DNA from 2 places in the Nocardioides sp. Z38_18 genome. Region 2 is predicted to be linked to the other one. Evidence: predicted binding sites of a transcription regulator. Region 2 holds the regulator's gene; the other holds the start of a gene.

Region 1 (4,899 bases), on a different contig from region 2:
GGATCAGCGCCCCGGCGACGAGCGGTCCGCCGATCGCGCCGGCCTGCATCACGGTCATGTTCAGCGAGTTGGCGGCCGGCAACAGCGACATCGGCAGCAGCCGGGGGAGTACGGCGCTGCGCGTGGGCTGGTTGACCGCGAAGAACGCCTGCTGGACCGAGAACAGGCACAGCAGCAGCCACACGTCGACCGATCCCACCCACGCCTGCAGCCAGAACAGCGCGCTGGTGAGGATCAGCCCGAGGGTGGAGACGATCAGGATCGTGCGCCGGTCGATGACGTCGGCGAGCGCGCCACCCCACAACCCGAAGACGACCAGCGGCACCAGGCCGAAGACGCCGGTGAGTCCGACGTACGCCGAGGAGCCGGTCTCGGCGTAGATCTGTGCCGGGACCGCCACCACGGTGAGCTGGGCGCCGATCACCGTGACGATGTTCGCGGCCCAGAGCCTGCGGAAGTGCGGGTTGCGCAGTGGCCGGGTGTCAGCCAGCCAGGAGCTCAATCGAGGGTCACGACTCCTTGACCAACGCCCGCACCTGCTCCACGCTGCCGCAGCCCTCGTCGAGCATCCGGTTGCGCTCCGCGGCCCAGGCGGCGCCGAGCTTGCCGCGCTCCTGCGGGGAGACGTCCTCGCGGGCCGGGTTCAAGATGTCGCGCTCCTCTTCGTCGAGGTGGTGCAGCAGGGTCTCGCTGAACTCGTGCACGGCGTTGCTGAAGTCCTCGTCGTAGAGCTCGGTCGCCTCCAGCAGCGGCAGCAGGGTCTCGTAGCCCTCCTGGTGCTCCTTGGCGCCGTGCTCGGCCTCCTCCTCGTCGATCGCGTCCTTGCGCTCGAGCTGCGGGTAGACCTTGCTCTCCTCGGCCTCCCCGTGCGCCACCAACAGCTCGGAGATCTGGCGACGCAGCGCGTCCCGGTCGTTCTGCTCGTTGCGCAGCTCCCGCAGGAGGGCCTCGAAGAGGCGGTGGTCGTCCAGGATCAGCTCGACGACGTCTCCGGACTCGGGGCGCGGGATCTCGACGGGGGTCTGGTTGGGGGTCTCGTTGGCCATGGCGACAACTCTAGGCATCCAGGCGGCCTCTCAGGTGCGCCGGTCGAAGTTGATGGAGCCGTCGGGTCGGTACCGGTGCCGGTAGCCGGGGTCGTGGACGCGCTGGTGGTGCCAGTGGCACAGCGGCACGGCGTCCGCCAGGTCTGTCCTCCCGCCGAGGTGCCAGGGTCTTCGGTGGTGCAGCTCGCACCAGGCGTAGGGGCGCTGGCACCCCTCGGCCGCGCAGGTGTCGTGCTCGAGTCCCTTGGCGACTCGCTGGGCCTGGGAGAACAGCCGGCTCTCCCGGCCGAGATCGAGGGCGACCGACCCGGTGCCGAGGACGGCCGGGATGATCCCGGCCGAGCAGGCCAGCCGCCGCGCCTCTCCAGCGGAGAGCGCCTGGCCGGTGTCGAGGTGGGCCGCTCGCAACGCGTCCTGCAGCACCCCGTGGCCGATCGTGACCACCACGGTGGCGGCGGTCTTGTCGTGGAGGTGGTCGGTGGGCAGGTGCTCCAGCAGCTCGGCGAACGCCAGGCCACGGCGCAGGTCCCAGTCGTAGGGCCGCGGAGCAGTCCGGTCCTGCGTGGCCTGGCTCCTGGCAGGCATCCGGCGGGGTGCGGTCATCGCGTCGATGATCTTGCGCAGGTGCGCGACCGCGGTGGTGGGCACGGTGAAGTGCCCGCTGGTGGTGCCGTCCCCGTTGTCGTGGAAGCTGAGCCGGGACCTCGAGCGCGCGATCTCCTCCTCGCTCCGCAGCTGCCGGTCCTCGTGGGCGTCCACGACGGCTTGGTCGGGCTCGATCGCCTCGATGGCGCGGCGGGCCTCCCGGCGCAGCTGCTCGGGGGTGAACCGGGCGGCCTTCTCCACGAGCGCGGCCTCGACCGTGCGGCGCTGGGCGTCGCTGACCCCGTCGGGGAGCTGCCGGTCGGCGTGCAGGATCACCGCGGCGTGATCGGGGGAGACCAGTCCGGCGTCGAGCGCGTCCGCGGTGGTGTCGTGGTCCCCAGAGCTCAGCTCACGAGCGAGACCGACCTCCTTCGCGGCGCTGGCCCGCGAGGTGGTGGTCGTCGTCGCCACCCAGGCGGCGGTCCCGGTGAAGCCGGCGTCGGCAGCGCTCCCCGCCCTGTCGGCGGCGGCGACCAGCCTGAGCTTCACCGCGTCGATGCGCCGGCCGATCCGCTCGAGTCGGCGCACGGCCGCGGCGTACTCCCCGGACGCCAGCGACACAGGAGCCCCCGCCATCTCGTCCAGCGCTGCCTCGATCACAGCCAGACCCCCGAGCGCGGGGTGCCCCGCGTCGGGGTGAAGGTCGAGGAGTGCCGTGGTCATGGGTCCATTTTCGCTCGCACACATGTTCGATAACAATGGGTGATCGGCAATCTGTGGAGAACTTCTTCCCGTCCCAGCTCGGGCTCGTGTGTGCTCGTCCGTGTCGTCCGTACTCCCCTTCGGGGGGGCGACCGCTGTCGCGCAATTGCTGGGAAATGACACTCGATCTCGCGAGAACACTGCACTTTGCCAGCAATTGCGCGGCCGGTGCCGGCCCGCAGACCCCACCCCTTGCCAATCCGCTCCGCGGGCCCGCAACTCCGCACTTGCGCCAGCAACAGCGACACAGGGCCGCATCTGCGGCTACTCTGCCCGGATGGCGACGTACCGGATCAGGCAGGCGGCCGACCTGCTCGGGGTCAGTGACGACACCGTGCGGCGGTGGGCCGACTCCGGGCGACTGCGTACGACGACGGAGGGGTCGCGGCAGGTGGTGGACGGGGCCGAGCTGGCGACGCTGGCCCAGGAGCTCGCGGAGAGCGGGGAGCGACCCGGCCCGGGGCCGGTCGTCTCGGCCTCGGCGCGCAACCGGTTCGTCGGGCTGGTGACCAGGGTGGTGCGGGACGGCGTGATGGCCCAGGTGGAGATCCAGGCGGGGCCGCACCGGGTGGTCTCTCTGCTCAGCCGGGAGGCGGCCGACGAGCTGCAGCTTGAGCCGGGTGTGCTGGCGATCGCCACCGTGAAGTCCACCAACGTCGGCATCGAACTGCCGGAGCAACGGTGAGCCCCCGATGAGGCCCGCCCTGCTGGCGCTCGCTGCGTGCCTGGCGTCCACCTCGCTCGCCGGCTGCGGGTCCGGGTCGGAGGGGAGCGAGGTCACCGTCAGGGTCTTCGCGGCGGCCTCGCTGAGCGAGCCGTTCACCGAGCTGGCCGAGCAGTTCGAGGAGGACCACCCCGGCACCGAGGTCGAGTTCAGCTTCGGGCCGAGCTCCGGGCTGGCCCGCCAGGTCACCAACGGCGCGCCCGCGGACGTGTTCGCCTCCGCCAGCCCGGCCGAGATGGACACGTTGGTGCGTTCCGGCGAGGCCGAGGACCCGGAGGACTTCGCCACCAACACGATGGAGGTCGCGGTCGCGCCTGCGAACCCGGGCAAGGTCACCCGGCTCGCCGACCTCGCCCGTCCGGGCGTGAAGGTCGCGCTCTGTCAGGCGCAGGTCCCCTGCGGCAAGGTGGCGGCCGAGGTCTTCGCCAAGGCCGGGTTGAAGGTGCGAGCGGTCACCGAGGAGGTGGACGTGAAGTCGGTGCTCACCAAGGTCTCCCTCGGCGAGGTCGACGCCGGGGTCGTCTACGTCAGCGACGTGCTCACCGCCCGCGACAAGGTCGAGGGCGTGGAGATCCCGGCGGCGGTGAACGCCGCCACCACCTACCCGATCGCGGTGCTCAGCCGCTCCCGGCACGCGAGCCGGGCAGCGGAGTTCGTCGACCTGGTGCGCTCCGCCCGCGGCGCGGAGGCACTCCGCGTCGCCGGATTCCAGGGCCCGCTCTGAGCGCGTCCCTGGGCGCCGCCCTGGGCCCGGCCCCGAGGACCGGCGCCCGGCGTCCTCCGTGGCCACTGGCCGTGCCCGCCCTGGCCGGCGCGCTGCTGCTCGTCGTACCCCTGCTCGGGTTGCTGCTGCGCGCTCCGTGGAGCGGTCTCGGCAGGATCCTGGTCACGCCCGAGGTGGTCGACGCCCTGTGGCTCTCGCTGCTCTCGGCGACGCTCGCGACCGCGATCTCGCTGGTGCTGGGCGTGCCGCTGGCCTGGGTCCTGGCCCGGTCCACGGTGCCGGGCGTCCGCCTGCTCCGGGCGCTGGTCACCCTGCCGCTGGTGCTGCCGCCGGTCGTGGGCGGGGTCGCCCTGCTGCTCGTCCTGGGCCGAAACGGGATCGTGGGCCAGCACCTCGACCAGTGGTTCGGCATCACGATCCCGTTCACCACCGCCGCTGTGGTGATCGCCGAGACCTTCGTGGCGATGCCGTTCCTCGTGGTCGCGGTCGAGGGGGCGCTGCGGACGGCGGACCAGGGGTACGACGAGGCCGCGGCCACCCTCGGAGCCGGGCGGCTCACCGTGTTCTGGCGGGTCACCCTGCCGCTGATCCGGCCGGCGCTGGTCGCGGGTGCGGTGCTCTGCTGGGCCCGTGCGCTGGGGGAGTTCGGGGCCACGGTCACCTTCGCCGGGAACCTGCCCGGGGTGACCCAGACGATGCCGCTCAAGGTCTACCTGGCGATGGAGACCGACCCGGACGCGGCCCTCGCGCTGTCCCTGGTCCTGCTGGCGGTCTCCGTGGCGGTGCTGTTCGCGCTGCGGGGCCGCTGGTTCGGCGCGGGCGGTGCCGGGTGAGCGAGCCCACGGCCCAGGGGCTGCACTTCGACGGTGCCGTACGCCGGGGCTCCTTCGAGCTCGCGGTGGACTTCTCCGTGGGACCGGGGGAGGTGCTCGCCGTCCTGGGGCCCAACGGCGCCGGCAAGTCGACCCTGCTCCGGGCCATCGCCGGGCTCGAGGAGCTCAGCAGCGGGTCGGTCACGGTGGCCGGCTCGGCCTGGCAGCGGCCCGGGCGGTTCCTGC
Region 2 (4,899 bases):
CGGTGCGCAGCGGGAGTCCGTTGGACTGCATCACGGCGAAGTCGTTCTGGGTGTTGTTGGCCCTGGCGTACTCCCCGATGCTGAACTGGCTCACTGCCCGGTTCATCGAGGAGCCCATCACCGGGCCCCACGCGCGGGTGCCGGCGTAGTAGTCGGTGGACGTGGTGCCGTCGTGCTCGAGTCCCAGGTTGTGCCCGGTCTCGTGGGTGGCCGCCTGCGCCACCGTCATCGGGTCGAAGCCCTTGTTGTAGGCGAAGACCCAGGCCGGCTGGTAGTCGGGGGTGGCCCTGATCAGGTCGAACGTGCGGAGGTAGGCCACTCCGAGGCAGCCGCCGCACACCGACGCCCGGGGAGCCTCGGAGCTGGTCACCACGACGTGGGTGCCGTAGGTGGTGTCGCTCGCCGAGCTCCTGGTGATCGCGGCGACGCCGAGATCCTGCGTGGTGACGTCCACGTCGAACGGGGCATAGCTCTCCGCGACCTGGCGCCAGACCTCCTGGATGAACCCGTGCTCGGAGGCACTGAACGTGCTCGGTGAACCGTCGGTGTCGAAGCCGGTGTGTACGCCGTCGGGGATCGAGCCGCCCTTGGAGGTGTTCCAGCCGGTGCCCGTGACGGTGGCCCCGTCGAAGTCGAGGAAGATCTTGCGGGTGGCGTCCGGCCGGCTGTGCAGGGTGAAGGTCTCGCTCACGGCGTACGCCGCGGCCACGGTCGGGGCGGCGTCACCCGAGGTGGTGGTGACCTCGGCGGGGGCCTCCTCCTCGAAGTAGACACGTCCCTCCGGGGTCAGCCAGACGGTGTCATCCTCGACCAGCAGCTCCTCGAAGCCTGCCGGGGAGAGTCCGTTGCCGGCAGCGACGGCGGGGAGCCGGCCACCGAGCGCGCGCACGGCGGGGCGGCCCTGCATCCGCTCGGGCAGGACACGGGGCTCAGGGTCGGCGGCAGGCTGGGTCCGGTTGTCCGCGAGCGACGCGTCGGGCTTGGACGCGCTGCCCACGGCCTGTTCCTGGACAGCCGGGGTGGGACGCGCACTGCCGGGATCGCCCGCGGGCGTCGAGGGGTCTTCGCCGGCTCCCGGGGCGAGCGGGACGGCTTGCGGGCCGGCGGACGGCTCGCCCGAACGCCCGTCCTGTGCGAGGAGTGCGGGTACGGCGACCAGCAGCAGCGCGAGCACTGCGATGACGCACGCGCGCCAGGACCGTACGGACATTCATGCAGTATATGTCCGAAATAATAGTATTCCGGCCAGTTGTCTCACATCCGGCGCAGGACGGTGGTCACCTTCCCCAGGATGGTGGCGTAGGTGCCGTCGATCGGGTCGTAGGCATCGTTGTGCGGCAGCAGCCAGACCTTGCCGTCGCGGCGCTGGAAGGTCTTCACCGTGGCCTCGCCGTCGAGCATGGCGGCCACGATCTCGCCGTTCTCGGCGTCGGGCTGCTGGCGGATCACCACGTAGTCGCCGTGACAGATGGCGGCGTCGATCATCGAGTCGCCGGAGACCTCGAGCAGGAACAGGGTGCCGTCGCCGACGAGGCTCTTGGGCAGCGGGAAGATCTCCTCGACCTTCTCCTCGGCGAGGATCGGTCCACCAGCGGCGATCCGGCCGACCAGCGGCACCATCGTGGGTGTGGGTACGGCGTCGCCCAGGCCCGTCTGGTCGTAGCCCGCCTCGTCCGCCGAGGCGATCGCACGCCGCGCGGCCATCAGCTCGGGGATGAACACCTCGAGGGCGCGCGGGCGGTTGGGATCGCGCTTGATGAAGCCCTTGCCCTCCAGGACGCGCAGCTGGTGGGCCACGCTGGAGGAGCTGGTGAGCCCGACGAGCTCGCCGATCTCGCGGATGCTCGGCGGGTAGCCGCGCTTCTCGATCGACTCGCGGAGCACGTTGAGGATGCGCTGCTGCCGCGGGGTCAGGCCGGTGCTGTCCGGAGCCGCGTCCGGAAGCTCGGTGACCTTGGCGCCGGCTCCCGCCTCGAGCGTGGCCGCGGTGGTCTTCGGGGCGGTCTTCTTCGCCCGGGGGAGCCGGGTGGGCTTCTGGGGGTCCTGATCGCGAGTCGCCATGGGGAGAACCTAGTCCAGCAACATGCGTCACTTCAAACACATGTTCGAAGGGCGTGTCGCGCTACTTGTCGGTCGTATCAGCCGAACATTTGTTCGACTGGGTGCTTGCTTCGTTCGAACACGTGCCCTAACGTCGTACACGTGTTCGATCGAACATACGCTCGATCAGCCCGGCAGGTCCACGGAAAACGAACTTGTCAGTGGCTGCCGATAGAAATCGATCAACACACAGCAGGGGTCGCCAACCGACCGCTCGGCCACCTGGGCCGGGCACTTCCCCGAAAGGTTGACCGATGAGCACTCTCAGCATTCACCGCCCGCAGGACGCCACCTCCGCCAACGAGGTCGACGCGCGTTTCGACGCCCTGGTCCGCGCCGCGGTCCCGACGCAGCGCGACCGCCGCGTCGAGGTCGACTTCGACCGGGTCTTCGATCTCGACTACGGGCAGCGCGCCCTCGAGGCAGTTCCGGCCCGTCCGGTCCGTTCGGCACCGGCGGCACGCCGGGTCCGCTCCTCGCGCCGGGTCGCCCCGGTTGCGCAGCCTGGTCCGGCCACCCCCCGACGGGTGCGGCTGACCCGCCGCGGCCGCGTGGTCGCCGTGCTCACCTTCCTCGGCCTCGCGCTCGCCCTGATGACCGCCTTCGGCGGCTGGGCCGCCGCGGGCCTCTCCGGAGGCACCCCCGAGCCGGTCCGGGTGATCGAGGTCGCCCCCGGCGACACTCTCTACGACATCGCAGCGGACCTCGCCCAGCCCGGCGAGATCCGCACGATGGTGCACCGGATCAAGGAGCTCAACTCGCTCCCCGGTGGTCAGATCGCCGAGGGCCAGAAGCTCGCGGTCCCGCGCGGCTGACCTTGGCACCAGACGTGCCGACGACCTCTTCGACCCGGGTCGCCGGCACGGGGGACCCGCGGGGTGGGCCGACACGCTCGACCCACCCCGCCCCCCATCCCACCCAAGGTGGTCGAGCAGCGAGCGAAGCGAGCGGCCAGTCGAGACCCACTCACGCGACGGGCAAGGCTCAGCCGCCCACAAGGTGGTCGAGCAGCGAACGAAGTGAGCGGTCAGTCGAGACCACTCAGGCGACAGGCAAGCCTCAGTCACCACAAGGTGGTCGAGCAGCGAACGAAGTGAGCGGCCAGTCGAGACCACTCTGGCGACAGGCAAGCCTCAGTCACCACAAGCTGGTCGAGCAGCGAACCAATTGAGCGGTCAGTCGAGACCACTCCAGGCGAGCAGCACGCTCAGGCCCGCGCAGCACCCTCACTGAGCAGGAATTGCCCCGCCGTGTATGTCGCCATCACAGCCGTCTCCAACGCCTCCGGCGGATCAGTGAGTGCAAACTCCCTCAGCCCGAGCAGTGTGTCGGAGAGCAGGAACAGCCCCGCACCGGCAGCGGTCATCCGGCGAGCCGTCGGCGAGAGGCCGTCATCGAGCATCGTCGCCGCGGCCGCCATTGCGGACAGCAGGGTCGAGTACCCGAGCACCGGGCCGCCCAGCTCGCGCTGCCGGCGTCCCGCGAGCACCGCGATCGCAGGTCCAGTAACCGCCCACGTCCCGACGACAGCCCGGGCCCCTGGGCCCGCGGTGAGCGTCCCGGCTCCACCATGACGCAGGAAACCGGTCAGGTAGGCCACGTGTCCCACACCGAAGGACCCGGCACCGGCCAGGAACGCGCGCGTACCCGGTCGCAGCAGGGCGACGTCGCCGCCCCAGCCGGCCGCCTGGGCGACGAGCGTCGTCGTGCGCAGGGGGGATGTGCGGGCGCGGGGATCGGTGGCCAGCGATCCCGCGAGCACGGGCATCAGTAGTGGCTTGGTCACCAGACGGGCGCGGTGCGCCCACCTGTCCGGGCGGCCCGAGAGCCAGGTGTCGGTGGCTGCCAAGCCGGCGTAGGCGAGCTTGAGTCTGGTGGAGGTTCTCGGCGTTCGCACCGGGGGAACCTAGTGCACGGGCAGGCCTCGCACGAACCTGATCAGTGCCCACGCCCGCTCAGCGCCGGACTCGCCTCCGCGACCCGCAGTGCAGTGGCGGGACCGGAGGTGGTCACGGTGCCGTTGACGGGCCGCAGGGGACCGCCGTTGAGGGAGTACTCCGCGCTCCAGGTCACCACCACCCGGTGCGCGACCGTGCGGTGCGCGTCGGCATAGCGGTGCACGATCTCCTTGGCCGGGTACGGCGCTCCCGGGGTCGTGGTCACCGCCGTCGTCCCGTCGCCGTGCACCCACTCGAACCGGCTCGGCACGATCTCGAGACGCACGGACTGTCCGAGCAAGGTGACCTGGCGGGTCAGCGGCTCGGCCCGCGTGAAGAAGATCGTGTCGAAGTTGATCAGTGTCTTGTCCGCCGGCTGGCTCTGCGAGCGAAGCGACGGCAGCGGGACCCGCCGGAACGCTGCCAGGATCATCGCCTCGGTCACCTGCGGGGGAGCGGCGGCAAGTGCGGGAGGTCCTTCGCCTCCGTAACAGACCAGGTCCAGCGGTGTCGCCGGCGGAGGCGTCACCCGCCAGAGTCGAGCCAGGCTCTCTCCCGGAGCGCAGTTGTTCGCAGCGCACATCGGATCGTCGCCGTCGCTGGACAGTAGGCAGGGGGAGCGGTACTCGTATCGAACGGGGTTGCTGCGGCTGGGGATGGTTCCCGCAGTTGCTTGCCGCTTTGGGCTACGGGTGGAGGGCTGGTGCACTGATCGGGACCAGGTGTCGAAGCTATTGGAGCTCGGCCCGACCTTCGGGTCAGCCTCGATGGGCCAGGCCCAGCTGAGGTGGAGCATGACGATTATCGAGAGAAGCTTCATTGCTGCGGATCCAGTGCGCTGACTTGCCATCGTTCCTCGCTC

Evidence for each region. Region 2 encodes LexA, which represses DNA repair genes until DNA is damaged. Its sites were predicted from a motif close to TCGAACANNTGTTCGA; they were not measured.
Region 1: a site for LexA is predicted at 2,369-2,384, ahead of AC4BGC_RS17360 (HNH endonuclease signature motif containing protein). Genes of this name have one in related genera too.

The regions. Positions count from the first base shown of each region.
Region 1 covers NZ_JBZAJE010000002.1:1,300,799-1,305,697, reverse strand. The annotation lists gene AC4BGC_RS17370 (MFS transporter) at 1-502, opposite strand, end outside; gene AC4BGC_RS17365 (hemerythrin domain-containing protein) at 510-1,046, opposite strand; gene AC4BGC_RS17360 (HNH endonuclease signature motif containing protein) at 1,077-2,354, opposite strand; gene AC4BGC_RS17355 (TOBE domain-containing protein) at 2,671-3,078, shown strand; gene modA (molybdate ABC transporter substrate-binding protein) at 3,086-3,841, shown strand; gene AC4BGC_RS17345 (ABC transporter permease) at 3,913-4,674, shown strand; gene AC4BGC_RS17340 (ABC transporter ATP-binding protein) at 4,671-4,899, shown strand, end outside.
Region 2 covers NZ_JBZAJE010000001.1:773,737-778,635, forward strand. The annotation lists gene AC4BGC_RS03720 (hypothetical protein) at 1-1,210, opposite strand, end outside; gene lexA (transcriptional repressor LexA) at 1,255-2,061, opposite strand; gene AC4BGC_RS03730 (LysM peptidoglycan-binding domain-containing protein) at 2,355-2,915, shown strand; gene AC4BGC_RS03735 (lysoplasmalogenase) at 3,308-3,997, opposite strand; gene AC4BGC_RS03740 (hypothetical protein) at 4,039-4,470, opposite strand; gene AC4BGC_RS03745 (DUF6318 family protein) at 4,854-4,899, opposite strand, start outside.